Regions from separate parts of the Anaerobacillus sp. QJM3NY_17 genome, predicted to be linked through region 2. Evidence: riboswitches for the same ligand, from Rfam matches in the RefSeq annotation. Region 2 holds a riboswitch; each other region holds the start of a gene.
The links. Region 2 has a riboswitch for S-adenosylmethionine ahead of AC0VYV_RS17765 (methionine ABC transporter ATP-binding protein). Riboswitches for the same ligand answer to the same signal wherever they lie in the genome.
Positions count from the first base shown of each region.

Region 1: another riboswitch for S-adenosylmethionine. It lies ahead of msrA (peptide-methionine (S)-S-oxide reductase MsrA); the one in region 2 lies ahead of AC0VYV_RS17765 (methionine ABC transporter ATP-binding protein).
Region 3: another riboswitch for S-adenosylmethionine. It lies ahead of AC0VYV_RS13555 (sulfite oxidase-like oxidoreductase); the one in region 2 lies ahead of AC0VYV_RS17765 (methionine ABC transporter ATP-binding protein).
Region 4: another riboswitch for S-adenosylmethionine. It lies ahead of AC0VYV_RS07355 (assimilatory sulfite reductase (NADPH) flavoprotein subunit); the one in region 2 lies ahead of AC0VYV_RS17765 (methionine ABC transporter ATP-binding protein).

Region 1 is NZ_CM149685.1:2,064,052-2,071,576, forward strand. Features, by position in the region: gene AC0VYV_RS11055 (glycosyl-4,4'-diaponeurosporenoate acyltransferase CrtO family protein) at 1-486, shown strand, start outside; gene fni (type 2 isopentenyl-diphosphate Delta-isomerase) at 467-1,510, shown strand; gene AC0VYV_RS11065 (Na+/H+ antiporter NhaC family protein) at 1,706-3,109, shown strand; SAM riboswitch class I at 3,197-3,310, shown strand; gene msrA (peptide-methionine (S)-S-oxide reductase MsrA) at 3,410-4,060, shown strand; gene AC0VYV_RS11075 (hypothetical protein) at 4,108-6,351, opposite strand; gene cydD (thiol reductant ABC exporter subunit CydD) at 6,610-7,525, shown strand, end outside.
Region 2 is NZ_CM149685.1:3,422,070-3,429,594, reverse strand. Features, by position in the region: gene leuC (3-isopropylmalate dehydratase large subunit) at 1-1,145, shown strand, start outside; gene leuD (3-isopropylmalate dehydratase small subunit) at 1,161-1,751, shown strand; gene ilvA (threonine ammonia-lyase) at 1,748-2,758, shown strand; SAM riboswitch class I at 2,891-3,000, shown strand; gene AC0VYV_RS17765 (methionine ABC transporter ATP-binding protein) at 3,180-4,202, shown strand; gene AC0VYV_RS17760 (methionine ABC transporter permease) at 4,195-4,863, shown strand; gene AC0VYV_RS17755 (MetQ/NlpA family ABC transporter substrate-binding protein) at 4,887-5,726, shown strand; gene AC0VYV_RS17750 (L-lactate dehydrogenase) at 5,780-6,730, opposite strand; gene AC0VYV_RS17745 (carboxymuconolactone decarboxylase family protein) at 6,982-7,284, shown strand; gene AC0VYV_RS17740 (YuzK family famiily protein) at 7,512-7,525, shown strand, end outside.
Region 3 is NZ_CM149685.1:2,580,600-2,588,124, forward strand. Features, by position in the region: gene AC0VYV_RS13545 (ABC transporter substrate-binding protein) at 1-328, opposite strand, end outside; gene AC0VYV_RS13550 (copper amine oxidase) at 606-1,955, opposite strand; gene AC0VYV_RS13555 (sulfite oxidase-like oxidoreductase) at 2,252-2,914, opposite strand; SAM riboswitch class I at 2,998-3,096, opposite strand; gene AC0VYV_RS13560 (GNAT family N-acetyltransferase) at 3,158-3,622, opposite strand; gene AC0VYV_RS13565 (GNAT family N-acetyltransferase) at 3,819-4,250, opposite strand; partial or broken gene AC0VYV_RS13570 (GNAT family N-acetyltransferase) at 4,348-4,911, opposite strand; gene AC0VYV_RS13575 (LysE family translocator) at 5,213-5,554, shown strand; gene AC0VYV_RS13580 (3-hydroxybutyrate dehydrogenase) at 5,614-6,390, opposite strand; gene AC0VYV_RS13585 (FUSC family protein) at 6,631-7,525, opposite strand, start outside.
Region 4 is NZ_CM149685.1:1,356,842-1,364,366, forward strand. Features, by position in the region: gene AC0VYV_RS07335 (type II secretion system F family protein) at 1-475, shown strand, start outside; gene AC0VYV_RS07340 (MBL fold metallo-hydrolase) at 655-1,509, shown strand; gene AC0VYV_RS07345 (ABC transporter ATP-binding protein) at 1,556-2,374, shown strand; gene AC0VYV_RS07350 (hypothetical protein) at 2,430-2,807, shown strand; SAM riboswitch class I at 2,967-3,078, shown strand; gene AC0VYV_RS07355 (assimilatory sulfite reductase (NADPH) flavoprotein subunit) at 3,242-5,065, shown strand; gene cysI (assimilatory sulfite reductase (NADPH) hemoprotein subunit) at 5,090-6,799, shown strand; gene AC0VYV_RS07365 (threonine synthase) at 6,885-7,525, shown strand, end outside.

The sequences.
Region 1 (7,525 bases), 1.4 Mb from region 2:
ATCTTAGTGAATATTTTTGCCTGGCTGATCATTCATGTTTCTATCTCTTATATTTGCCTTCGGTTGCCAGATTCCTTTTATGAATCTAAAAAATCAATGTTACAAAATAAGAAATGGGAACTGAAAGTGTATGATCGTATCCAGATAAGGAAGTGGAAAACAATACTACCTGATGGGGGAGATGTGTTTAAAGGAGGATTTCGGAAGAAAGAACTCAAAACGCTCACTTCTTCTTATATAAGGAAATTTATCTTAGAGACAAGACGTGCAGAGGTGACCCATTGGCTTCTCATACCACCTTCATTCTTGTTTTTCTTATGGAATCCTTTGAGTATTGGTTTAGTAATGGTTGGGTATTCTTTAATAGTTAATCTTCCATTTATTCTTATACAAAGGTACAATCGACTCAGGTTAAAACCATTATTACATCGTCAGATGAAAAAAGAGCAGCGCAGGGGGAATTCCATTGGAACACTTGGGGTTTGATCAAACCGAAAAAAGAAAGAACGAACATATTGATATTTGTCTAACGGAAGACGTGGAAGGACAGGGACTTACGACGGGGTTAGAAAAATATCGTTTTAAGCATAATCCACTACCAGAAATTGATTATAATGAAGTCGATATCTCCACTCAATTTCTTAATAAGAAATTGAAGACGCCATTTCTGATCAGCTCAATGACCGGCGGTACAGAGCGATCTTGGGAGATTAATAAACGTCTTGCCAAAGCTGCTGAAGCACATGGTTGGGCGCTTGGTGTAGGCTCAATGCGTGCCGCTATTCAAGAATCGAAATCCGCTTATTCATTTGACGTAAGAAAACATGCACCAACCATTCCTATACTAGCCAATATTGGAGCTGTTCAACTCAATTATGGTTTTACAGTAGAAGAGTGTAAGAGAGCGATTGACTTCATTCAAGCTGATGCGCTTCTGCTTCATTTAAATCCATTACAAGAAGTATTCCAACCTGAGGGTGATACAAATTTCCAAGATTTAATCGATAAAATTCGAGAAGTAGCAAAAGCGATCCCTGTTCCACTCGGTATTAAAGAGGTTGGCATGGGAATCGATGCGAAGAGTGCTCAGCGTCTTATAAGTGCAGGTGCCAGTTTTATTGATGTTGCTGGAGCGGGTGGAACATCCTGGATTCAAGTTGAAAGTTTTCGTTCCCATCAAACATTAAGACAACAAGCTGCCGAAGCTTTTCAAGATTGGGGTAACCCGACAGCTGATTGTATTATTGATGTAAGGAAACAGCATCCCGATGTCCCGATGGTTGCAAGTGGCGGACTAAAAAATGGTGTGGATGCAGCTAAAGCTATTGCTCTCGGGGCGGATGTGTCCGGATTTGGTAGGGCATTACTTGAAAATGCAGTAGATGATAGTGAAGAAGCGCTATCAGATCAATTAAAGCGAATTGAGTTCGAATTACGAACAGCTATGTTTGGAATTGGAGCTGCATCGATCAATAGATTAAAATACAATAGCGCATTAAAAAAGAAATAGCCAGAGCACTGAGCTCTGGCTTTTTTGTATGAATAAGTTAAGGAACGATGTTCAATTTGTCTTATTTAAACCATATGGCACCAATGACTTCGAGCAACTCCACTTGCTCAGACGAATGAGGAATCAACATTATCGGTTCCCGTAGTATAGGTCGTTCTCTAGAGAGCAAACTAGAGCTTAAGGAGGGCGACGCTAATGGCCTGGTTATCCATTTTTCCGTTTATCGTTGTCATTATCATTGCGATGAAAACAAAACTAGTGATCCCCGGATTAACGGCGGGTTTGCTAACAGCATCATTTATATACAAACCTGGATTGATCATTGGTTTACAACAGTTCTATGAATTTATTATGACTGGTTTGAAAGATGAAAATAATGTTAAAATCGTCCTTTTTCTATATATGTTTACGGGCTTAATCGGATTGATGAAATATACTGGTGGGATAAAAGGATTTGTTCAAGTTGCCTCATCCAAAATCAACTCAAAAAAAGGAGCGTTATTTCTGACGTGGGTGTCAACGCTAGGAACATTTAGTGCTCCTAGTTTCCGCATTGTAACGGTAGCCCCAATCATGAAAGCTCTTTTAAATAAAGTGAAAATCACTCCTCAGGAGCTTGGATTTGTGATAGAAACGACAGCAACTCCAGTTATTGTCTTAATGCCAATTGCTACCGCTTTTGTCGGCTATATGTCATCTGTTGTGCAGCTTTCACTAAAAGCAGAAGGCATTGAAGGAGATGGCTATCGTTACTTTCTTCAAAGTATCCCTTACAACTTTTTTTCGATTAGTATTTTATTGATTGGCTTTTATTTGAGTTTTTTCCATCATCGAAAAACGCCAGCTACAGACGCAGGTAATGTGGAAAAAAAGCTTGATGATCAATGGGAAGATTGTCATCCAGCTGTGGCGAAGGATCTTCCTACGAAACCGATGAATTTATTAATACCTCTTGGAGGAGTTATTCTCCTAACACTTCTTCTTACATATTGGAGTGGTTATAAGAAGGGGTTTACTTCTTTAATCAAGGCGTTTATTGAGGCAGATGTCCTCGACGCGATGGTCTTTGCACTTCTCACTACAGTACTTTTAACGTTCATTTTCTATTTATTTCAGCGTTTTTCTTTAAAGGACCTTGTTACTTATTTTATCGAAGGTGGTAACGAGATGATGCCGGTCATCGTCTTGCTTACTGTCGTTTGGGGCTTAGCAGCTTCAACAGAAGCTCTTGGCTTCTCGTCTTTTGTTACCTCAAACCTTGATTGGATTCCTACTTTATTTGTACCACCAGTCTTATTTCTCGTTGGGGCGTTTATTTCATACTTTATTGGCTCATCATGGGGCACATGGGGAATTTTAATGCCGCTCGGTATTTCATTAGGGTATTCTACAGGAGCAGATCTACCTGTTGTCATTGGAGCCGTGTTTGCGAGTGGGACATTTGGCGCTTTTGCTTCTCCGCTAAGTGACAATACGAATACAGTTGCGAGGATCTTGCAGTTGAATCCTATGACATATGCGAAATTTAAGCTTGGCCCAGCTTTATTAGCGGCGGGATTAGCAGCAGCTGGCTACTTTGTTATCTCTTTTGTAATATAATTATTTTTATGAGTACTTTTGTATTGACATCCGTTTTAAAACCATTTATTATTGGGACTAACTTAATAATCCTTTGTTTAAAGGATCTTCTTATTCAGAGAGGTGGAGGGACTGGCCCTTAGATACCTCGGCAACGGACCTATGAACTTATGTTCAATTGGAACCGTGCTAATTCCTGCGACGAAAGTCGAAAAATGAGAAGAGGCTCGGTCTATCCAAACCCTCTTCTGTTCGAGCAGATGAGGGTTTTTTTATGCACCCTCATTTGGAAATATGTTTTAGTAGAGGGAGAGACTGATATTGCATACACTAATGGATAACGAAGCAAGAAAACAACAGCTTATTAAGACCCTTCTCTCACAAGGGATATATAAGAAGGGTGAAAAGCAACTTTATATGTTATCACTAAATGAATTAGAAAACATATATGCTCGATCAAATAAAACCATACAGAGAAAAGGAAACGGAGTGGTCATAGTGGAACAAGCAACATTTGCAGCAGGGTGCTTTTGGGGAGTAGAAGCGCTATTTCAACAATTGAACGGTGTTATTTCAACTTCAGCAGGGTTTACAGGAGGAGAGACGATTAATCCAACTTATGAAGATGTTTATTCTGAATTAACAGGCCATGCCGAATCCGTACAAGTTGAATATGATCCTTCTCTCATTTCTTATGAAGAACTTGTAGAAGTTTTCTTTGAAAATCATAATCCAACCTCCTTAAACAAACAGGGAGAAGATGTCGGAACACGCTATCGCTCAGCGATCTTTTACCACTCAAATGAGCAGGCAGAAATAGCATTGATTGCAAAAGAAAAACTCGAGCGATCTGGACGCTTCAAAAAACCAGTTGTGACGCAAATTGTACCAATCACTTCATTCTATCGTGCAGATGAGTATCATCAAAGCTATCTTGCTAAGCGTGGACAGTCTTCTTGCAAAATTTCATAATAGAAAAAAGGCTTTCTCTCATTGTCATGAGGGAAGGCCTTTTTTAGTTAATCACCTTGATTGACACCTATTTGATCAATAAAGACTTTTCCTTTCTCTGATGCATTAAATTCGAATGTAAGAGCATTCATCTTCTTCGGATTAAAGGCATTGTTTGCTTCTAAGAATCGCTGCATCGGAATATTAAAGGTTTGGAGAACCGGTTCAGTAGGTTCACCATAACGTCCTTCTTCAAAGTATTTTGTTTTTGTGTGTTGAATAGGAAGAACACCTTGCAACTGCATGACGTCACTCAGCTTAACACTAGCGGATGCTCCGTTATCTGAACTAGCCGTGATTGTGAAATCAACAGGTTGCTGGTCAGATGGATCTGAAAGGTTTGCTGCTGTGAATGTTAATGAACTGTTCATTGTATAAGCAAATGGATCCTGAAGGGCTTTCTTGAAATTTAATTTGTATGTGCCGTTCTTTGAATAGGAATGATCCCATTTCAAAAAGACCCCATGAGTACCTCTTTCTTTATCGCGTCGAAATTCAAGCTCTCCTTCATACCATTGCAGCAAGCTATTAGTCTCTATGGTGATATAGGGAGATGTCGCTGTTGTGACATCAACGTCCTCTTCAAAGGTGCTATAGATATGATACGAAGGATCTTCATATTTACTAATGTATGTTGTATCAGGTAGCCATTCGAGAGCATAGCGATAATCCTCAAACATCGGTTGATAGGACTCATTTTGATGAAGCGTCGCCTCAAGAAAGCCAGCAACATATGTGCGGGCTATTTGTCGTTGTTCAGTGCCTTTAAGAAGAGGCTCTTTATTTAATAAAAGCGTGAAAGGGAAATACGTATCGTTTTCTCCCCACGTTGTGTTAAATTGTCCGTGATTGGCGCGATCAATATAAAGGGCTGCTTTCATAGCTTCTTTACTGCCAGTTAAATCAATCCCATTATACTGTCGGTCGCCTTCGAATTCCGATAAATCACTATCATAAGAACCTTGAAGTAATAAATAATTGACATCATCCACTTCGATTTTTCGATCTGAAAGTGTTTGATAATCCGTCGGTGCAAGTGCGATAACAGATTCAATATTATAATGGAAATCAAAAGTCATGTTCCCGTTATTTGGGTAACGATCAAGGTCATTGAATTTTGCTGCTAAAATCGCAGCTTGACCACCGCGAGAATGACCTATTAAAGCAATTTGATCCATCTTCACTTTGTTGAATAATGGATTATCTTTTTGAGAAGATAATTTCTCCATTTCTTCAATATGTTTAAGCAGCAACCAAGCGCGTCCATTAATGTCTCCTGCGAGGCCACCAGACCATGATGAATTGAAGAAGTTCTCATCTACTGATACTGTTAAAAAGCCACGACTAGCGAGTAACTCACCTAAATAATTGTAGCCTTCATCTGAGAAGTCCTCCATCTTATGGTTTCCATGGACAATAAGGACAAGAGGAAAAGAACCATTTCCTTTAGGCACCCATACACGTCCATTAAGTGGCACATTGGTGTCTTTAAAGCCCCAGAACCACTCGCGTTCTTTGGACCATTCTCCAATCATACTTGAAGCGTTAACTGACATCGTTTGAATATCTACTTGCTCCCCAAATTCAGGACGTTGCTTATCCTTTCCACTTCCATATGTATAAGTAGTTACATCAAATGAGCCGTATTCTGAAGGGTTATCACTAACAGGTGAGAGCGGCTCTACATTAATAGAGAGACGATCATTCATTAAACCAGGTGTGAATAACCAGTATGAAAAAGCTGACGTTGCTAAAACACCAAACAGTAGCATGATCATAGACATTGGCTTTTTGATGCCTTTAGAAAGAGGGTATCCGAACATAGCGCCAAGGATGATACCGACTGCAATTAAGAGATAGGAGAGCGGAAGGATGTTCTCTAATTGACGAAATTGATCTAATGTATAAATGGTTATAGCAAGCGAGACTCCAATACTTGCAATGAGAAGAGAGGGTAATCTTTTGAAATGCTCTATGAACCATGTACCAATCTTAACGGTGAGCAGTGTACTGACAACTGCTATTAGTAGGAAAAGAATAACGTCCATTATTTGACCCAGTCCAGTATGAAAATCAAACCCAATCGAAAAGATTAGCAGCATTGTCATAATAAGAGCGCCATAGGAAGCTCCTTTCCATATGGTTTTAAAGAAGGATTGTAATGGTTGAGTAAAAGAAATCAATAAATGCTTTAATTTATTTCGGTTGTGTGTATTTTTACGCGTTTTTTCAAATTCAGGTTCGTGTTCCACGCTAATCCTCCATTTCTTATCCTGCTGCTTTCATTATAGCAAATAGGAAATGAGGAAGAATGTTAAATCTAAGAATGCCGCAATTGAATGAGAATTGGCTCGGTGAGTCTAGCACATATTTCGTTCATTTAATTGTAAAAAATGATCGCTGCATAGTATTTGCTTCTCCTTTGTATAAGTCGTACAATAGGAATTAAGAATTAATGTGAAATATTTCACAAACGTATGTTTGATGTGAAACTAAAGGTGGGGGATCAGGTGAAGAACGAACTTAAAGCGTATGCTTCAGGTTTTAAAATCACACACTTGTTCATGATTTTAGGTGCTCTTATTATTGGCGCATCCATTATTGTACAGGCGTTTCTTACAGTAGAAATAGTGAATCAGGTATTTATTGAGAGACTAGCATATTCAGAAATTTCACCGTATCTCATTGGCTTACTGGTTGTCATGGCGCTACGCCCTTGCGTATCTTATTTAATGGGAAAAGCATGCGTAAACATGGCCACTATTGTGAAACAAAGAATAAGAGAAGCGCTTTTGAATAAATTTTCTCGAGACGCACTTCTAACGTCTTACCAGGGTCAATCTGGACAGAAAGTGAGCGTTTTACTAGATGCGGTGGATGAGATTGATTCCTATTATAGTCAATACATTCCACAAGTGTTTAAAACGGCGGTTATTCCTTTCTTTATTCTAATCGCAGTTTCAACTCAGCATATTGAAACAGGGCTAATAATGATCGTGACGGCTCCATTTATTCCACTCTTTTATATTATTATCGGCATTCGTACTCAGAAAAAATCCGAGGAGAAGCTAGAGCAGATGACCGTTTTTTCTGGTCGCTTTCTTGATACAATTCAGGGTTTGACTACGTTGAACTTGTTTCGTCAATCGAAGAAATATCGCTCGATTATGGAAGAAAGTAGCTTGAATTATCGAGATGCAACGCTTGAAGTTCTTAAGGTTGCGTTTGTTTCATCCCTTATGCTTGAGCTTATTTCAATGTTAAGCATTGGGATTATCGCTCTTGAGATTGGTCTTCGTCTCATTGTGTTTAATAGCATGTCTTTTGCTACAGCCTTTTTCCTTCTTATGCTTGCTCCTGAGTTCTATCTTTCCCTAAAGGAACTAGGCAGTGCTTTTCATACTGGTAGAGGTAGCATGAGTGCAA
Region 2 (7,525 bases):
AGAACTGTCATGAATTTGGAGTGGAAATCGCCGATATTAATCATCCAGATCAAGGGATTGTTCACGTCATTGGTCCTGAGCTAGGCTTAACGCAGCCAGGAAAAACGATCGTTTGTGGTGACAGTCATACCTCAACACATGGGGCGTTTGGTGCCCTTGCCTTTGGGATTGGAACGAGTGAAGTAGAGCATGTTCTTTCTACTCAAACGCTATGGCAATCAAGACCCAAAACAATTGAAATACGTGTGAACGGACGCCTTGGTTCTGGGGTGACCGCTAAAGATTTAATTCTTGCTGTTATTGCTAAATTTGGTGTTAATGCAGGTACTGGCGCGGTTGTGGAGTACACAGGCGAAGCGATTCGAAATATGACAATGGAGGAACGTATGACTGTTTGTAACATGTCGATTGAAGCTGGCGCAAAAGCAGGGCTTATTAGCCCAGATGAGACGACCTTTTCCTATTTAAAAGGAAAAAGACATGTTCCAGAAGATTTCGATCGAGCCGTTGTTGAGTGGAAAGAGCTCGCATCTGATCCAGGGGCAACGTATGATGAAGTGCTCGAAATTGGAGCTGACGAAATCGAGCCACAAGTAACATGGGGGACGAATCCTTCAATGGGATCTTCTGTTTATGCTCGCGTTCCTTTCCCTGAGGATTATGCAGATCCAGGTGACCAAAAAGCAATTAAGCAAGCACTTGCCTATATGGATCTTAAACCGGGAACACCTATTCAGAATATAGATATTCAATATGTTTTCATCGGATCGTGTACGAATTCACGATTAAGTGATCTGCGCTCAGCTGCTGATATTGTTCGTGGTCGAAAAGTTCATGAAGGTGTGACAGCTCTCGTAGTACCTGGATCTAAATCAGTGAAGGATGCAGCTGAAGCAGAAGGGTTAGATACGATCTTTAAAGAAGCTGGGTTTGAGTGGCGAGAAGCAGGATGTAGCATGTGTCTTGCGATGAATGATGACATTGTTCCACCAGGCGAGCGCTGCGCGTCTACATCTAACCGTAATTTTGAAGGGCGTCAGGGGAATGGCGCTAGAACACATCTTGTCAGCCCAGCAATGGCTGCAGTTGCTGCCATTGAAGGCCGATTTACAGACGCTAGAAAAATAAAACCTCTTGTAGTGTAAAAGGAGTGAGACGTCCTGGAACCGATTAATAAATACAAAGGGATCGTTTATCCCCTTGAGCAGGTTAACGTAGATACAGATCAAATTATTCCGAAGCAATTTTTAAAGAGAATTGAACGGCAAGGCTTTGGTCAGTTTCTTTTTTACAATTGGCGGTTTGATGATGATGGTCAACCGCGTGAAGATTTTAATTTGAACGAACAACAATACCAGCATGCTTCTATTCTAGTGTCGGGTAAAAACTTTGGGTGTGGTTCATCAAGAGAACATGCTCCATGGGCCCTTCTAGATTATGGTTTTCGAATTGTCATTGCGACAAGCTTTGCTGATATCTTTTATAACAACTGTGTAAAAAACGGTATACTTCCTATCGCTCTTGATCAAGAAACGATCTCGGAGCTTTTTCAAAAAGCAAAGGATGGATACGAACTTAGCGTAGACCTAAGTAAACAGCAAGTAATTGATGGAGAAGGACTAAATGCGTCGTTCGAGATCGATCCTTATTGGAAAGAAATGCTGTTAAATGGATGGGATGAAGTATCTCGAACTTTATCTCTCGAAGATAAAATTAAATTATATGAAGAAAAACAACTTGTAGGAGAGTGAATGACGTTGGGAATTACCAGGAGAAATATAACGTTCATGTCGTAAAAGCAATGGAGAATTTGCTGGAAGCCGTCCACAGGACCCCGCTTCAGCAGTCGACAACGCTTAATGATTATACAAATAAAGATGTCTTCATGAAGATGGAAAACCTTCAACGAACGGGTTCCTTCAAACTTCGAGGTGCCTATAACAAAGTTGCGTCGCTAACGGATATTGAGGCAGCGCGAGGGATTGTTGCTGCATCGGCTGGAAACCATGCTCAGGGAGTGGCGCTTTCTGCTAGAGAGCGTGGAATTAAAGCTAAGATTTATATGCCCGTCCATACACCGACAAGCAAAATTGATGCGACGCGATCTTATGGAGCAGAGGTTGTTCTTGAAGGAGAATCGTATAACGAAGCGTTTAGTGGAGCGGATCGTGAGCGTGTTGAGAAAGGGGCCACATTCGTTCATGCTTTCGATGATCCTGAAGTAATGGCAGGACAGGGAACGGTTGCACTCGAAATGATGCAACAATGTCCTGACTTAGATACGATTCTCGTACCTGTTGGAGGTGGAGGATTGTTAGCTGGAATGGCGATGGCGATTAAGTCGTTCTTTCCTCACGTGAAAATCATCGGAGTCCAGGCTTCTGAAGCATCTGCGACATGGAATCGATTTAAAGGTACTGGTCCTCTTGTCCTTCAATCTGTCAAATCGATTGCAGACGGTATTTCTGTGAAAGAAGCTGGAAAATTAACTTTTCCAATTATTGAAGAGCTTGTTGATGATATGCTAACCGTGTCAGAAGAAGAAATTGCTGCAGCGATTGTCTTTATGCTTGAGAGACACAAAACGCTTGTAGAAGGTGCGGGTGCTGCATCGATAGCTGCTGTCTTATGCAAGTCAAATCGTTTAGAAGGTAAGAGAATTGGTGTTGTTGTTAGTGGAGGGAATGCGGATCTTGCGAAAATATCCCTTTATAAACAACTTTCTCAACGAGCGAAAACCATCAGGCGAATAAGCTGATGGTTTTCTAATGGGATTCAAAGTATATATTTTAGATTATTCCGACTTTTTGCTCAGTAATTGACACTCATAAAGTACCATGCTAGAATTCATTTAGCACTTAACCACAGTAAAGTAATAACAACTATATATCTCTTATTCAGAGAGGTGGAGGGACTGGCCCTATGAAGCCCGGCAACCGTCAAACGACTCGTTTGAAAAGGTGCCAATTCCTGCAAAGCGATTGCTTTGAGAAATGAGAGGAAGACATCGATTTATCAAATGCCTTTCTGCTCAAAGCAGAAGGGCATTTTTTTACTTTACTATACAAAGTGATAAGCGAATTAGGCTTCTAAGTGCACAGAAATAAAGAACAAAGGCATGGGACTGAAGTCCTTTTTCAGGTAGCTGATCATGCAAATGCATAAAGGATGTGAGACATGTGATTGAGCTTAAAGGCATTAATAAGACCTTCTTTTCGAAATCCGGGAAGGTGGAAGCCGTTAAGGATGTTAACCTTGAAGTCAAAAAAGGCGAAATATTTGGTGTTATTGGCTACAGTGGTGCTGGGAAAAGTACGCTAATTCGAATGCTTAACCTTCTTGAGAGACCTACTGATGGGACAGTCACAGTAGCTGGTAATAATCTATCTTCTCTTAATGGGAAAGATCTTCGTGCAGCAAGACAGGAAATCGGTATGATTTTCCAGCATTTTAATATTCTCTGGTCAAGAACGGTACGTGATAACATCGCCTTTCCTCTTGAAATATCAGGTGTTCCGAAAGAAAAGAGAATGAAGCGTGTTGATGAATTAATTAACCTTGTTGGACTCGAAGGTAGGGAAGGAGCTTATCCTTCACAGCTAAGTGGTGGACAAAAGCAGCGAGTGGGTATTGCGAGAGCACTTGCTAACAATCCAAAGGTTTTGCTTTGTGATGAAGCTACTTCTGCTTTAGATCCTAAAACGACGGATAGCATTCTAGAACTTCTGACTGAAATTAATCAGAAACTTGGCCTAACGATTGTCCTCATCACGCATGAAATGCACGTCATACGCAAAATTTGCCATCGTGTAGCCGTTATGGAGAATGGACGAGTAGTGGAGAATGGTTCTGTCCTTGAAGTTTTCCACCATCCACAGGAAGAGATTACGAAAGACTTTGTTAATCAGCTAAGCGAGCCTGAAGAAATGAAGGAATCGATTGCACATCTGGCAACGAGTCAGGATGGAGAACTTGTTCAGTTTACCTTTGTGAAAGGAAAAACAGGTTCACCACTTGTGACAGAGTTGATTCGTGAATTTGATGTGGAAGTCAACATTATTCAAGGGAAGATTTCTCATACACAGGATGGTCCTTATGGAAAACTTTCTGTGTTCCTTAAAGGGGAACCAGTTGTGGTAGAAAAGGCCTTGAATTATGTGCAGGCCCAAGGTGTTAAAGCGGAGGTGATTACGAATGACTGAATCGTTATTTCCTAACGTCAGGTGGGAATCTATGTGGGAAGCCACTCTACAAACAGCGTACATGACGGCAATTTCGGTTCTGGCAACGTTTATTCTCGGAATCCTCCTTGGTTTATTGTTGTTTCTAACAGGTAGAGGGAACATATGGGAAAACAAATTTGTGAATAGTATTATTGCCGGAGTCGTGAACTTATTTCGCTCCATACCATTTATCATTTTGATTATCTTGCTGATCCCTCTTTCGGTTTACATTATAGGGACGATGCTAGGTGCTAATGCTGCCCTTCCAGCCCTTATTGCAGGAGCAGCGCCATTTTATGCGAGGATGGTTGAAATTGCTTTACGTGAAGTAGATAAAGGGGTCATTGAAGCTTCTCAGTCAATGGGAGCATCCAATGGTTCGATTATTTTTAAAGTGCTTCTACCAGAAGCAATGCCAGCCCTTATTTCAGGGATTACTGTGACGGCGATAGCTCTTGTAAGCTACACCGCTATGGCTGGTGTTGTAGGCGCAGGGGGTCTCGGAAACCTAGCTTATCTTGAAGGTTTCCAAAGGAATAATCCTGATGTGACACTTGTTGCAACAGTATTGATATTAGTAATTGTTGCGATTCTTCAGGTTTGTGGAGACATTGCAACACGAGTAATAGACAAAAGATAATGAGGAGAAAAGGAGAGATTATGATGAAAAAGTTTTTATCGCTAATCGTAGTTCTTGCTCTTGCAGTGCTTGCTGCGTGTGGGAATAATGGCGGAAGCAGCGAAGGTTCTGGTGACGGTGAAGATTCGAAGAAAATCGTAGTAGGTGCCTCAAACATCCCCCATGCTGAAATTCTTGAAGAAGCTAAGCCGATGTTAGAGGAAAAAGGAATAGAGCTTGAAATTAAAACATTCCAGGATTATATTCTACCTAATAAGACGCTTGCAAATGGTGAATTAGATGCAAACTATTTCCAAACAATTCCTTATATGGACTTGCAAATGGAAGAAAACGATAATTATGACTTCGTGAATGCTGGAGGCATTCATATCGAGCCAATCGGTGTTTACTCTCAGGATTACAAGAGCTTAGATGAGTTTCCTGATGGTGCTCAGATCATAATGAGTAACTCTGTTTCTGACCATGGACGTATGCTCTCATTACTTGAAGCACAGGGTCTTATCACATTAAAAGAAGGCGTAAAGGCTTCAGATGCAACGGTTGAAGATATTGCTGAAAACCCTAAGAATATTGATTTCAAAACAGATGTTGAGGCTTCACTGCTTCCGCAGATTTACCAGCAAGGTGAAGGTGATGCAGTGATGATCAATACAAACTATGCGATTGATGCAGGACTTAATCCTCAAGAAGATGCCATCGCACTTGAAGATTCAGACTCACCATATGTGAATGTGATTACAGTAAACAAAGGTGACGAAGACAATGAAGCGATCAAGGCGTTAGTAGAAGTTCTTCATTCTGATGAAATTCAGAGTTTTATTGAAGAAGAATACGATGGCGCTGTTGTACCAGTAGACGAATAAGAAAGAAAAAAAGGTTCTCCGCCAAAACGACGGAGGACCTTTTTTTAATTATTTTAATGTTGGAAAACTGGCTTCATCGCTTCTTTTAACGTTTTTGCAGAATGGTGCAATTGGTCTAGCTCGGTTTGATCAAGGTCAAGTTCAATAATTTCACGAATGCCGTTGTTATTTACAATCGCGGGTACGCCAATATACAAATCATCTAAACCATATTCGCCTTCAAGTAACGTAGAGATGGTAAGAATAGAGTTTTCATTTCGAATAATTGCTCTTGTTAACCGTACGAGGCCCATTGCGATACCGTAGTATGTTGCTCCCTTACGATTAATGATATGATAAGCCGCATCGCGAACATTGACGAAAAGCGCATCAAGATCTTCTTTAGCCTCTGGTTTATCTTTAATAAGAGACATGATTGGTCGACTACCGATTGTAGCATGACTCCAGACAGGAAGTTCAGTATCACCATGTTCCCCGAGAATATAGCCATGTACATTTCTAGAATCTACATTAAAATAGTCGCTCAGTAAATAACGGAATCGAGCCGTATCGAGAATCGTACCTGAGCCGATAACCCGTTCTTTAGGCAAGCCTGAGAACTTCCAAGTCGCATAAGTAAGCACATCTACAGGATTCGTTGCAACGATAAAAATACCATCAAATCCACTTTCCATAACGCTTGAAACGATTGTTTTAAAGATCGCAGTGTTTTTATCAATAAGGTCTAAGCGTGTTTCACCTGGTGCCTGATTTGCGCCCGCTGCGATCACGACAATATCTGCGCCTTTGCAATCGGGATAGTCGCCAGCCCAAATCTTCATTGGAGCGCCAAAAGGAAGGCCGTGATTTAAGTCTCTTGCTTCCCCTTCCGCTTTTTCTTTATTTACGTCGATTAGTACAAGTTCGTTTACTAGTTCTTGATTCAATAACGAGAAGGCATAGCTTGTCCCTACAAATCCAGTGCCAATTAATGCTACGCGCGTTGTTTTTCCTTCATACATCATCTTCACCTCTGCTAGTAGATATTGTCTTCATAAGCATCATAACGTATCCGTTTACTTATTAGTGTGACATACATCACATGTAAACGCACTCATCCAAAAACAATTTAAAGAAAATGATGGATAGCTTTGTTACCCAATTCTCATACTAGTAAGGATGATATTGAATAAAGGAGGCCTGTGTCTTGAAACAGGAACAGGAATTTAACAACTTTGCAGAAGCGGCGCTACATGATTATAAAGAAGGATTAGGAATGTTTACAGAGAAGATGCCGCAGTTAGCTAAGAAGTATTCGGCATTTACTGAAGCGTGTTTTAAAGATGGGGAAGTGAGTCAAAAGGAGAAACAAATGATTGCGCTCGGAATATCTATTTTTTCACAAGATGAATATTGCATTATCTACCATACGAAAGGTTGTCTTGATCAAGGATGTTCTGAACAAGAAATACTTGAAACGGTAGGAGTGACAGCTGCATTTGGTGGTGGCGCAGCGATGAGCCAGGCCGTTACTCTCGTTCAGGAATGTATGAAAGATTTGAACCAACCGAAGCATTAATGAATTCGTGTTTCTACTATTTAAATAGTGTATTGTGTCGAAGGACTGAAATAGGGTGGATATGGGAGGAAAAGTAAGAATGGATGTTTTTTAACTATTCAGAACTTCTTTCACCACTCCGGAAACCCCCTCAGCCCTTAAAATGCTGTTTGTAGCTACTAATGTAACGTGGTAAAGTAATTTTGTAAGTAAAACGATATTGAAAGGATTGATTCATTATTAGCCCCATGCGGTTAAACCA
Region 3 (7,525 bases), 840 kb from region 2:
ATATGACATCAATTGTACCTTTGTTTTTATTTGCTTTTTTCTCTGTTAAAAGTTTTTGCATAAATTCTTCGGTATTCATCGGCTGACGATTAAGCGTAATATCATGCTCCTCTTTTAATCTTGGTGCTGCCCATTCATCAATGTACTGATTGATGCCTTCATCTCCTCCCCACATAAAGAGATTTACCTCTGTTCCATTAGAAGAGGATACGATTTCATCCCACTCCTTTGATAACACCTCTGTTTTACCAGTTTCATTGGTTTCACCATTCCCACATGCAACAATAAAAAGTAGCGTTGCGAAAATAAATGTAAACTTTCGCTTCATCTAGTTTCCCCCTCATATAAACTATCCTAGCAACTGAAAGACATATTTGACGAACTTGATTGTGTTTCATAGTCAGACATCATCTATTTTCCCATTATCAGTATACCTTTTTTATAAACATGATGCTGTAACGCTCCTTACATCTCAAACTTTATTAAAACCATTTCCTATAGCGTAAGTACGGCAAGTTCATCGTCCTTTTCACGAAGAAAAGCAATAGCCACTTTGGCTATTGCTTTTCTAGCGGGTATGTTAGGCTACCCTATCATCTATTCCCTTAGCTTTTCTGCATTTTTCTACGAACAATTACGCCAGTTGCAGCCATAGTTGCAAGTATGGCTGCAACAATCCATTCGATTGGCATTTGCTGTTCAGCTGTACCACCCATACCTGTTTTAGGCATATCAGTTGGCATAGCTTCCATAGCGAATTTGTCCGGGAATTGGTTTACGAAAGCACCAGAAAGTCCCTTTGCCGGCTTATACATATGAGCATAAGCTTCACGAACCGAATCATAAGCTGCATCGTAGTCTTCCGTAGTGTAGCTATCAAACGCAGATATTAATTGATTCACATGCATTTGTAAACCTTCAGATAATGGTCCCGCTTCTAATCTACCTTCAGTTGCTGTTTCAAGAAAACTTGAGAAGTCTGCACGATAGTCTTCCAGCGCTTTTAGTGCTTTTTCTTGAGCCGCCTCATCTTCAGCTCCTGTCGCTTGAACATATTCTACAAAGTTACCGATATGTCCAGACCACATTTCTTTAAATTGATTTCCTGCTTCTTCACCATATACAGAAGTTATCGCAGCAGCTAGATCATCCGTATTCTCGCTTAGTGCAGCTGCAGATGCATCAAAGTCTTCTGATCCGTCGATTCCGTTCTGCATTGTCATCATTGCAAGACCAGCATGTTCAGATAATAAATGACCTAATGTTGCACGAAGATCAGATGCTGGTGTTACGGCTTTTGTGTTCTCGAACTTGTCTGGGAACTGATCAGTAATGGCACCAGAGAATCCTTTAGCCACCATTTGCATGTGAGCAATCGCTTCACTTTCTTTCTCGTAGGCCATCTCATAATCACCTGCTACATAGCTATCAAATGAACCAATCAACTGATTAATGTGAGCTTGAAGTCCTTCAGACAATGTTTCAGCTTGAAGTCGTTCTCCTGTTGCATTTTCCAAGAAATTAGAGAAATCTTCTTTATAACCATCTAAGCTATCTAAAGCTTTTTGTTTTGCATCTTCATCTTCATTACCTGTTGCTTTCACATAGTCAACGAAGAAACCGATATGATTGCTCCAAATTTCATTAAATTCAGCTCCTGCTTCTTCACCATAAACGGATGTAATCGCAGCTGTAAGGTCTTCCGTGTTTTCACTTAAGGCACCAGCAGAAGCTTCAAAATCTGCAGAACCTTCAGCTCCTTTTCTCATTGTTTCTACTGCAAGATAAGCATGCTCACTTAGTAAATGGCCAAGATCAGCACGAAGATCAGCACCTGGTGTTTCTACTGTAGGCTTGTCCATTTGCTGGTCGTGGTCAGAGGCAAATGCTCCAGCTGTTGGTATTAAAAGTGAAAAGCTAAGCGGAACAACTAATAGTCCCTTTTTCCAATCGATCACTTTCTTTTTTATATTCTTGTTCGTATTCATTTTCAAATCCACTCCCCTTAATTTTGATTTACACTTAGCTAACGGAGAGAAGATCCATTTAGATCATTCTTTTTTAAAATTCTTCTCTTTTTTTAATTACGAGAGAATAAAAAGTCAGCAAAACCCACACATACTAAGGTTCTGCTGACTTTCAAGTTTTAACTATTTTTTATAGATATGATGATATTTAGAATGTGATAATAAACTACCTTTTCCTCAATCAATTCTATATGTGTTAATCACGCCCGCTTTTTCAAGAAAAATTAATCAAACTCTTTTTTCTCCCATTCATCTTCTGGTAGTCCCAAATCCTCTCCAGAAAACCTTTCTTCTTTAAATGGATCGGCATGGTTATGAAATCCGTTTTGTTCCCAAAAACCAGGTTTGTCTTCATTGATAAATTCTATACCTCTGATCCATTTAATACTTTTCCAGAAGTAAAGATGCGGTACAACTAACCTGAGAGGCCATCCGTGTTTTGCCGTTAATTTCTCTCCATCGACTGAGTGGGCAAGAATAACATTATCTCTCATTAAGTCAGTGAGGTGAATATTCGTTGTATAGTTATAGTCACCATGTAGCATAACATGGTTCGTTTTCGGTACTATCCCATATGCGTTCATAAAATCCTTAATCAAAACCCCTTCAAAAGTATTATCAAACCTAGACCACCTTGTGACACAGTGAATATCACACTTTACTTTCTTCTGTGGTAAGGCAAGTATGTCGCTATAGGAAATGATCACTTCCTTATCAATTTCTCCAAATACACTTAGGTTCCATGTCGACATCTCATACACAGGTACATCACCTTCATGTAGAATAGGGAACCTTTCTGTAAGTACTTGCCCCGGTGGCAGACGATCACCATACATTTCACTTGCATCTGGAACTTTCATTTTGCGAATACGGTCAGCTTTTTTCAAATCCTTCACAACCCGTCTCTCATTTATTGAATCGTCTAAAAAACTCTTCCTAACTAATAAGGAAGAGTTCGCTTCAGAGCTCTTCCTTATCTCTCAGAGCATAGACTCTGCTGGATTTGGCACCTTGTCTATCAGGTTGCCGGGCATCAAAGGGCCAGTCCCTCCGCCTCTCTCAATAAGGAAATTAAAAAATGTAATTTTGATTCATTCTATCGGTCTATTTAGTATTTTGCAATTATTGTTTTAAACGAGGTTTTTCTTCATTTCAACAAATTGAAATTCTCCCCCATTGGTTTGTTGCATAAACAGATGAGTGATTTGAAATCCAGCCCTTTGATACACTTTTATGGCTCGTTTATTAAATTCAGCTACTGCCATTCCAAAGGAAGTTGGACGATACAATTCAACTGCTTTTTGAAGGCCAGCCTCCAAAAAAGAAAAGCCTTCTCCTTTTCCAACATTATCGGGAGACATTCCTAGACCAATTTCTATATGGTTGTCTTCATGCTCATGAAAACTAAAAAAACCAATAAGATGATCCCTTTGGTAGACGCTCCAATAATTTTCATTGCTGGCTGCATCTTCCCGGAACTCTTTTAGATCTTCAAGATCCTCGTCCATATTATAAAATGAGTATACCCCATCATAGTCCCACGAGATAATTCGCTCGACTTCTTCTTGACTTATTAACTTAAATTGATATACCAATACTCTCCCTCATTTCTGTGTGATTGAAAAGGAAAAGCCCCATGCTGGGAAATGCATGGGGCTCACACTTTATATTTTAAGGGGGGCAGGAACCGGGGAAGTCCCTGCAAAAATAGTGTAGCAAGTTCCAAGGGCATGATGATTGATTATGAGTTGTTTTTCACATTCTTTTAATAAATGAAAAGAAGCTGGACAACTATTTATAAACCATGATCGTTTGAAGTTCTCGAAATCCAATGTCTTTATAAATGTATTTCGCGAAGTTAGAGGAATACACATTCAAACGAATTTCCTCATATCCCTGTTCTTTGAAGTTTTCAATACTCGCTTGAACGAGCTGCTTAGAATACCCTTTCCCACGAAACTTTGGAAAAACAAATACATCATAAATGAACCCATGCTTGCTTTCTGTAAAATAATCCGTGTTTTCTCCAAGTAATACCCAGCCAGCAATTTCCCCTTCGTCGCGATAAATGAGGTGGTAACCACCTCGATCAAGAATGGATGATACAATTTCAAGTGCTTTCTCTTCTTTTACGATACCAGGATTTGTCGTTCCTTCATTAACAGATTGAATGGAATTCGACAAAATAAAATCTCTTTCTTCTATCGTCGCTCGTTCGATCACATAGTTTCCCTCCATCATCAAAATCATTCATTACTCGTTTATTCTTGATGCAAGAACCTTATTCCTCCCATAAGTAAGATGCATATTCTTACCAAATTTATTTTTTTGTTAAAGCATAGACGCATGTATCAGTTAGTTTACTGCCATCAATTGAGACATGGTCGTTTCGTAAAATAGCCTCAAGTTGAAACGATTGTTTCTCGGCAATTCGCCGACTTCACCAATTTGTCGCATTACAACGAATTTCTAGCCTTCTAGCGTTTAGCTCTGAAAAGGCGTAATCTACAATGCCTTGGACCGCTTCAGACATATAGCCTTGACCAGCGTATCTAGAATCAATCCAATAACCGATTTCAAATTTACGAACGTTCCAATCTATTCGATGTAACCCTGAGGAACCGATAAAATCACCCGTCTGTTTATGGAAGAGTAATAGTCGAAGATCCTCCCGCTTTAAAAACGCTACGTGAGATTCGCGGATATTCGCTTCAACATCTTCTTCCGTTTGATCTATATGTGCGAAAGGCATCCAGGGTTTAAGCTCTTCTAACGAGGCATCAATTGATTGATGAACCGAAGCACCATCCCCAGGTAGTGGAGAACGTATATGTAAACGGTCAGTGCTAAATTTATTTGGTATATCAAGTAAAATGGGTTCCATGGAACTATTCCTCCAACAACACTAAAAGATGTCAGAATTATATCATTAATGAGAAACCTGTCAAGTTATTGGTCTTTTCCGGCCAATGTCCCGCTACCATCTAATTGAAATCGAGAGACGAATTGACGGATCACTTCACGAGGATATGGTTTTCTTGGCCTCTCTTCAGGACTACTTGTACATATTGCTGCTACCTTAGGAATTTCTGCCGTCCTTTATCAATCCTCTCTCGCCTTTTCGATTGTTACCGCGGGGCAGCTTACTTACTTTTCATGGCATATGAAGCTTTTAAAGATAGCGGATTCGCAGCTCCCCCCCCCTAAGTCAACCTAGCAGACCTTATTTTTCTTTATATCGAAAAGGGATTGTTATGAATATTTTAAATCCAAAAGTCTCTTTATTTTTTCTCGCCCTTCTTCCACAGTTTGTAAACCAGCAGGCGAATTCACCCGCTCTTCAAATGTTAATTTTAGAAGGGGTTTTCATTCTACAAGTCTTTCTTATCTTTAGTGCAATAAGCTTTTTTGCAGGAAAAATCGCATTCTATGTCGTAGAAAATCATGCTCTAGCTAGAAAATTCAATCTTGCAAAAGCTTTATTGCTTGCTTTAATTGGTCTTCAAATAGCCTTTAGCGATCAATAAAAAAGCAGCGCTTCTCATTAGAAAGCGCTGCTTTTTTATTTTTTTAGTAAAATCTAAATTTACTGAGCTGTATAGCCACCATCAATTAGAAGGGCTTGACCTGTAATGCTCTTCGCTGCATCACTTGCGATAAACATTGAGTAATCAGCTATCTCTTTCACTTCAAGAAGTCTTCTTTGTGGTACAAGTGGATAGATTACTTCTTCTAGTACCTTTTCTAGCTCTACTCCGCGTTCTTTCGCTAGATCTTCCATCTGTCCTCTTACGAGTGGTGTATCAACATATCCTGGTGCCATGGCATTTACTGTAATACCGTGTTCCGCACCTTCAAGTGCAGAAACTTTTGTAAGGCCGATGACCCCATGCTTGGCACTATTGTAAGCCGCTTTCCCTGCGAAACCGATGACACCATTGATAGATGCCATGTTAATAATTCGCCCAAATCCTTGTTTCTTCATGATTGGAAATACATGCTTTGTTGCTATGAAAGGAGCTGTAAGCATAATATCCTGCATCATACGAAACTTCTCAGTTGGGAAGTTTTCTAATGCAGATACGTGCTGAAGTCCCGCATTATTTATTAACACGTCTAAGCGACCGTATTCTTCTACAGTACGGTCAATTGCTTGTTTAATTTCATCTTCATTAGTCACGTCTGCTTTAATACCAATAGCGTTATAACCTTTATCTCTTAGTTTCTGAGCAGCTTCTTCTGTTCCTTCTTCATTTATGTCAGATAGAACAACTTTTGCTCCATTCTCTGCGAACGTTTCACCAATTTCAAAACCAATACCTCTAGCTGCGCCTGTAATAAATACAGTCTTGTTGTTAACCATGAATATTTCCTCCTATTGTCAATCCTAAATTAAAATTATACTGTCACACCTCTCTATTCCCGCTCTACCTTTTAATAAACTAATCATTTTTGATTTATTTTCATAGCTCCCACTTCAAGTCACTTCATTAAGGATTAGTTAGCCTATATTTAAATGTATTGATTTCTGGTTTATTCGAATGAAAGCTTAGTTTCAATCGCCCCATCAACATTTTGCTCAACAAAAAAATAACCCGGTGCGTTACTGCTCCAGGTTACGATTTGTATTAAAATGATCAGATGCTTCTTTATTCTTTATTGAGCCAAGTTCCTTCCCTAATATCAATAGTGACTGGTTAATTCTCCATATATAATAGAGGTCATTTACAAACTTTTTCAAATTTACATCTTCATATTCAACTTTTTCTGAAAGACCTTCAATATGCTCTCTTTCTTTATTTAAACTATACATCGTTAACCCTGTTTCACCTTTTAATAGTTTAAGTAATGTATGGACATTATGTTTAATCACTTCATTAACCTCGAAAAGTGTGTTCTCTGATCCTTCTATGATAGTTGAACGGTTATTTCGATTTGTCGAAGCCAATAGATGTTTAGCAAAATAATTAATCGCTGTTAGTACAGTTAACCAGCGTTCAATCCCTGATCGGGCAAGAATAGCAGGTCGATTACGAAGCGGCCTCGCATCTTCAACGATTTTTCGCATTTGTTCATCAATACCAAACGCCTGATTTGTAAAATTAAAATTCTTTTCAGTATGTGAAAAGGATTCAAGATAATCCGACACATACTCATTTAATTTATTAAGAAAATCTTCCGCAGTATCTGCAACCTTTTCACGTGTAGTTTTAGGATAGATCACTGCTGCCGCTAGAAAGCCAATGAATGCTCCTGCTAACGTATCAAACACGCGAGCTATTAGAATCTGTTCTGTAATCCCACCTAGGATAAAATCGTACATAATTGCGATTAGCATTGTCATCCAAAACATCATCATCGCATACGAAATGGATAGCAAATAAAACGCCATAAAGATACAGCAAAATAATGCAATTAACTCTAAGACAAGCCTTCCTTCAAGAAGATGCGCCAGGCCAAAACCTGCAACCGCGCCGAAAATAGTTCCCAGTGACCGT
Region 4 (7,525 bases), 2.1 Mb from region 2:
AGCGAAGAAAAAAACGCAGCGCGTTAAAATAATCGATATGGAAATGTCCGATTTCTTTGATATGGTAAGTCTACTTCTTGAAGCAGGCGTAGGACTTGAAGGGGCGATCAAAAATGTATGTGCAAGAAAGTCTGGCCCACTTGCGGATGAGTTTAGTCAGGCATTAGATGAGATGAAGCGAGGGAAATCGCGACGAGAAGCATTTTATAATCTGAAAAAACGTGTTCCTTCAGATTATTTTCAAAGTGTGATGATGTCGATTATTCAAGCCGATCATCTTGGAATCGGAATGTCAAAAGTTATTAAAAATATTACGGCACGCATTCGTGAACAGAGACGTGAACGAGCACGCGAGCAAGCGATGAAAGCTCCAGTGAAAATGCTCATACCTATGGTTCTCTTTATTTTTCCACCCCTCTTTATCATTATCCTTGGACCGATGGTAGTGAAAATCGTCGTGGATGGCTTTGGTTAAGAGAAGACGAACACCTCCATTTCTACTGCAATGCGAAAAAATCACCTTTCCTAAACGACGCTTCCATTTGGAGGTGTCTATTTTTGTATGTAGTAGAAAAAATACGAATACAAAACTTCAAAATGATAAAATGGAAATAAGAAATTTCATCGAGGTTTGTATTTTAAGGAGGACAATAAATGCAACAGATTAAACAAATTGGCAATCGCTTTTACTATCAAACACCAGTTTCCGAAACGGACCGACCGATTCTAGGAATGGTGATTGGAGATAGAAAGTCTCTGATGATCGATGCTGGGAATTCAGAGGACCATGCTCGTTATTTTCTAAAAGAACTATCGGAAAAAGGATTCAAGGAACCGGACATGGTCGCGCTCACTCATTGGCATTGGGATCATATCTTTGGACTATCAGCGCTGAAAGATGCTGTCTCCTTATCCTCGCATCAGACGAAAGAGGAAATTAGTAAGCTTATTCCATTAGGATGGTCTGATGATGAGTTGGATGAGCGGGTGAAAGAAGGCACTGAAATTGAATTTTGTGCAAATGCGATCAAGAAGGAATTTGTGGATTCTCGAGACATTACGATTACGCTACCAGATGTAACGTTTGGTGAGAAAATGGAGATTGATCTTGGTGGTGTCACGTGTATTCTTCAGCCTGTTGGGGGCGATCACGCGGCTGATTCGGTTGTGATTTATATGAAGGAAGAGAAAATCCTTTTTCTTGGAGACTGCTTTTATCCTGATATTTTTTCAGAAAAAGTCAACTACACTGTTAACATAACAAATCGACTGCTTGATCAGTTAGAAAGCTTTGAGGCAGAATGGTTCATCTTATCACACGGGGAGGCAATCTCTAAGGAGGATTTTAAGAACGAAGTGAACCTTTTACGTGCTGTTGCTTCTATTACTGAGGAGTGCAATGGTGATGTTACACGTATGCAAAAGTTGTATGAGCATAACGTTGGCAGAGACTCACGCGAAGAGGAGCTTGAAGTGATTCAAGAATTTGCTAACGGGTATACGATGTAAAAAGCGCTAGTTGGAATGACTTTCTTCAAAGAACGGAGTGGGATGTATGGCAATCATTCATGTAGAAAATGCTTATTACACACGTGAGAAACAGATGATTTTATCCGATATTTCTTTTTCCGTAGAGAAAGGCCAGCATCAGGCCATTATCGGATTAAATGGATCAGGTAAAACGACACTACTTCAGTTAATTCACGGCTCGATCTGGCCACTGCTTCGCTATGATCCCGTCGTTGAAGTATTGGGGTATCGTCTTGGAAAAACTGATTTGAGTGAACTTAGAAAATCTATTGGCTGGGTGAGCAACGCTTTCACTGAGCGTATCTCTCCGATGCAGGAAGTGACAGATGTTGTGATTAGCGGGAAGTTTGCCTCAGCTGGACTTTATGAGCAGGTGACGGAACAGGAAGAATCGCAAGCGATGAAGATGATGCAGGAATGGGGGATTGCTCATTTACGCGGTAAACCTTTTCGAATTTGCTCTCAAGGTGAGAAGCAGAAAGTCCTGATAGCGAGAGCTTTGATGTCTTCGCCAAAGCTTCTTATTCTAGATGAACCGTGCAACGGACTTGATCTGTATTCACGCGAACAGTTATTAGCTCAGGTTGAACGCCTTGGAAAAGAGGAAGAGGGTCCAACCATATTGTATATCACTCATCATATTGAGGAGATTTGTCCCGTATTCACTCACGCTATGATTATGGAAAATGGTCGAATTGCAGTGAATGGCAAGAAGAAAGATGTGTTAACAGCTGAACATCTTAGTAAAAGTATGGGCGTCCCTTTAGAAGTGACGTGGAACAGAGAGCGACCTTGGGTTCAGGTGATTTCAAATGAGATGAAGCCAGCTTATCCATCTGCATAAGGACCGTGTATCTCAAAAATGGCCAAATTCGTTCATCGTCAAAAGGAGGTATGTATTGAAGGATTTTGCTTCGCTAACCCATAAAGAAATTGCGATTCGATATACGGTATTGACGCTGTTTCTATCGTCTACCATTTTTATAGTGAGTTACGACCTTCCACTCTGGGCGTATGTCATATGCATGCTTCTATCGATATTTGGTATTGCGGTGAACTTGTTGAAATGGAAACGTGGGAAAAAAGTTAACGTCACATTTAAAGATCATGTCATTCGCTCCTGCGTTTTTTCTTTCATAGCTTTTCTCTTGTTGGTGCTGCCTTTTGACTACTCCAGTTGGTTGATGATTCTTATGATTCTATCTCTTGTCATGGCGAATACGATTGATTTCATGCGCATGCGGAATAGGATACAAGAGGGACAACGGCAGGGATAAAAGACCTGAATCATTTGGATTATTTTTCATGAAGATGGCTGGTGTTATCGCCATTTAGTTAATTGAATGATGATAATTTTCTAATAATATATTGACTTTTATTCGATCTCGAGATAACATTTGAACCAATCATTGTCATATACAATTTGATAGCAACATTTCTTATCAAGAGAGGTGGAGGGACTGGCCCTATGAAGCTTCGGCAACCGATGAGATGATCCTTCATCTCATACTGTGCCAAATCCAGCAGGTTTATCCTGAAAGATAAGAAGACTGGCTTCGTACTTACAAACCTTTCTTCTTATGTTTTGAGAAGAGAGGTTTTTTGTGTTGAATGGGTTAGGGGGAATGCAGACGAATTAATTTGCTATTAATTCCGAGTAAACTACTTTAATTACATTGAATTAAATTTGAGTATTGTGAGGTGGATAGTATTGCAGTTACAGGTTGTGAATAGCCCTTTTGACAAAGAACAAACGGAGCTTTTAAATCGTCTCTTACCAACATTAAATGAGACGCAGAAAATATGGCTGAGCGGATACCTTTCCGTACCAGGTAGCTCTGAAGCTGCGGCAGCTACTGAGACGGTTGCTCAAGGTGTTTCTGCTTCAGAAGCATTCTCTAAACAAGAAGCAAAAACACGTGAGCTTACGATTCTCTATGGCTCACATACTGGCAATTGTCAGTCACTAGCGGAATCTTTCTTTGAGCGATTGGAAAACGAGAAATACAACGTTACCCTTTCATCGCTTGATGATTTTAAGCCAAAGTCGCTTAAAAAAGTAGAAGATTTATTATTGATTACAAGCACCCACGGAGATGGCGATCCTCCTGATAATGCGTTAAGCTTCCATGACTTTGTTCAAAGTAAGAGAGCCCCTGAATTAAATGGTCTCAGATTCTCAGTCTTATCACTTGGTGATAGCTCCTATGAATTTTTCTGCCAAACCGGGAAAGATTTTGACAAGCGCTTTGAAGAATTAGGTGCAACAAGGCTCTATCCTCGTGTAGATTGTGATCTTGATTTCGAAGAGCCGGCAGAAGAGTGGTTCGAAGGCGTGACGGGAGTATTGAAAGAAGATCAGTCTACGAGAGAATCGACTTCTGAAACAAAACCTGATGAGTCGAATCAGACGTATTCCAGAACGAATCCATTCAAAGCCGAAATTCTTGAGAATGTTAATTTGAATGGACGTGGATCGAATAAAGAAACACGGCACATTGAGCTTGATCTTGAAGGATCGAACCTTGATTATGAGCCGGGTGATAGCCTTGGTATTTACCCGGAGAATGATACTGCTCTTGTCCGTCAGCTAATCGATGAACTGAACTGGAAGCGAGAAGAACAGGTTATGGTGAACAAAAAGGGTGACGTTCAGCCACTTGAAGAAGCTTTAACGAAAACATATGAGATTACGAGTCTCACAAAGCCATTGCTCAAGAAGATTGCAGAGCTGACATCAAGTTTTGAGCTTAAGCGCATGGTTGAAGCGGAAGGCGAAGAACTAAGAACATACCTTTACGGTAGAGATTTAATTGATTTGGTGAAGGACTACGGACCGTGGACCGTCTCGGCACAGGAGTTTGTAAACGTTCTGCGCAAAATTCCGGTTCGTCTTTATTCGATCGCAAGCAGTTCAAAGGCAAATCCAGATGAAGTTCATCTCACAATTGGGGCACTAAGGTATGATGCACATGGTCGAGCTCGTACGGGCGTATGCTCTGGCCAATGCGCAGAGCGCTCACAAGCGGGGGTTACACTCCCAGTATATGTGCAGCGAAATCAAAACTTTAGACTTCCGGATCATCCTGACACCCCTATCATTATGATAGGCGCAGGTACTGGCGTAGCGCCGTACCGGGCATTCTTACAAGAGCGAGAAGAAAGTGGCGCAAGTGGAGAAACGTGGCTATTCTTTGGTGAACAGCATTTTGTCACAGACTTTCTTTATCAAGTCGAATGGCAGAAGTGGTTGAAAGATGGGGTGCTTTCTCGTATGGACGTGGCGTTTTCTCGTGATTCAGAAGAGAAAGTGTATGTTCAGCACCGCATGCTCGAGCGAAGTAAAGAACTATACGAGTGGCTGCAAGAGGGTGCGCACGTCTACGTATGTGGAGATGAAAAGTATATGGCAAAAGACGTTCACGTGGCACTCGTTAACATCTTAGAGCAACAGGGGAATTTCAGTGAGTCAGAAGCAGAAGCTTATCTTGCAGATCTACGTAACGCGAAACGCTACCAGCGCGATGTGTACTAAGCGCATCAGGGAAGGAGATTGATCATGTCGAAAAAGACGGTAACAGAAGACGGCAAACCGAGTGAAATGGAGAAAATCAAAGACGAAAGTGATTACTTACGCGGATCGCTTGTGAAAAGCTTTGCGGATCCCATCACCGCTTCCATCCCAGACGCAGATACAAAACTATTAAAATTTCATGGGAGCTATATGCAAGATGATCGCGATATTCGTCAGGAGCGAAAACAGCAGAAGCTTGAACCAGCTTATCAGTTTATGGTTCGAGTGCGACTACCTGGTGGAGTAGCTAACCCAGAGCAATGGCTAGTAATGGATGATCTTGCGAATCAATACGGAAATGGGACGTTAAAGCTAACGACGCGCCAAACGTTCCAAATGCATGGGATCTTAAAGTGGAATATGAAAAAAAGCATTCAGGCAATGGACCAGGTTCTGATGGATTCTCTTGCGGCATGCGGTGACGTGAATCGGAATGTGATGTGTAATGCCAATCCCTATCAATCGGATATTCATGCCGAGGTGCATGGATGGGCACGGAAGTTAAGCGATGATCTCTTACCGAGAACGAGAGCGTACCATGAAATCTGGTTAGATGAAGAAAAAGTGCTTGATCGAAAAGAAGAGGAAATTGAGCCGATGTATGGCCCACATTACTTGCCAAGAAAGTTTAAGATTGGGGTCGCTGTCCCTCCATCAAACGATGTGGATATTTTCTCACAAGATCTTGGCTTTATTGCGATTCTTGAAGATGGCAAGCTACAAGGATTTAATGTCGCGGTAGGCGGCGGCATGGGTATGACGCATGGAGACACAAGTACGTATCCTCAGCTATCCCGAATGATTGGATTTTGTACACCCGAAAAGATTGTTGATGTTGCTGAGAAAATCATTACAATTCAGCGGGATTATGGCAATCGGTCAGAGCGGAAGAACGCTCGTTTCAAATATACGATCGATCGAAGAGGACTCGACTGGGTTCGGAACGAATTGAATAATAGACTGGGCTATGAACTAGAAGAAGCTCGTTCTTATCACTTCGATCATAATGGTGATCGCTATGGATGGGTGAAGGGTGACGGCAAATGGCATTTAACGCTCTTTATCCAAAATGGTCGTATTGTGGATTTAGAAGATTATCAGATTATGACAGGGCTTCGTGAAATTGCAAAGGTTCACGAAGGAGATTTCAGACTAACGCCGAACCAGAATCTCATTATAGCGAATGTATCAGAAGAAAAGAAAGCAGAGATTGATGAGCTTGTGGCAACATACGGTCTTACAGATGGGAAACAAAATTCAGCACTGCGCCGTAATTCGATGGCTTGCGTGGCGTTCCCAACATGCGGTCTAGCGATGGCAGAAGCAGAGCGATATTTACCTTCTCTCATTGATAAGATTGAAGAGATCGTGGATGAAGCGGGACTGAGAGAAGAAGAAATCGTGATCCGCATGTCAGGTTGTCCAAATAGCTGCTCACGTCCGACGCTTGGGGAGATTGCCTTTATTGGGAAAGCACCTGGTAAGTACAATATGTACATGGGAGCAGGGTTCGTTGGGGATCGTCTCAGCAAGCTTTATAAAGAAAACATTGGCGAAGAAGAAATCCTTGCGTCATTAAAACCGATTCTATTTAACTATGCGAAAGAAAAAGAGGTAGATGAGCATTTCGGTGATTATGTGATTCGAGCAGGATATGTTGAAGAAGTGCGATCAGGACTTGATTTTCATAGCTAGTTATATCGAAATGAAGCCCGAAGTTCATCAGCGTGTGAACTTTGGGTTTCAACACGTCTTTTACTAAATTGTCGGAGGTGCTTCAATGCCATATAGTATGGTTTGTCATTTATCATGTCCAAAGTGCAACGAGACATATGATTCAGATACGATTCAACAGCTTTGTGTTTGTGGTTCACCACTTCTTGTCGAATATGATCTTGATGAGGTGAAAAAGTGTCTTACAAAGGAAATGATTGCCGGACGAGAACAGTCGCTCTGGCGCTATCATGAATTACTTCCGGTTAAAGAAGAAAAGAATAAAGTTAGTTTTGAAGAAGGGTTGACCCCTTTCCTGCCACTACCATCCCTTGGTCAGAAAATGAATCTCTCAAACTTATACATAAAAGACGAGGGAATGGTGCCGACGGGTTCATTTAAAGCTCGGGGAGCGGCAGTCGGCATTTCGAAGGCAAAGGAGCTTGGCGTTCAGAACCTTGCGATGCCGACAAATGGAAATGCTGGAGCTGCCTGGTCACTTTATGCAGCAAAGGCTGGGTTGGACGCTCATATCGTTATGCCTGTTGACGCACCTGAGATTACGAGAAAAGAAGTGAGTATTTCTGGTGCTCATCTTTATCTAGTCAACGGGTTAATAAGTGACGCTGGTAAAATAGTTGGTGATCTCGTGAAAGAGCAAGGATTTTATGATGCATCTACCCTAAAAGAGCCCTATCGCATTGAAGG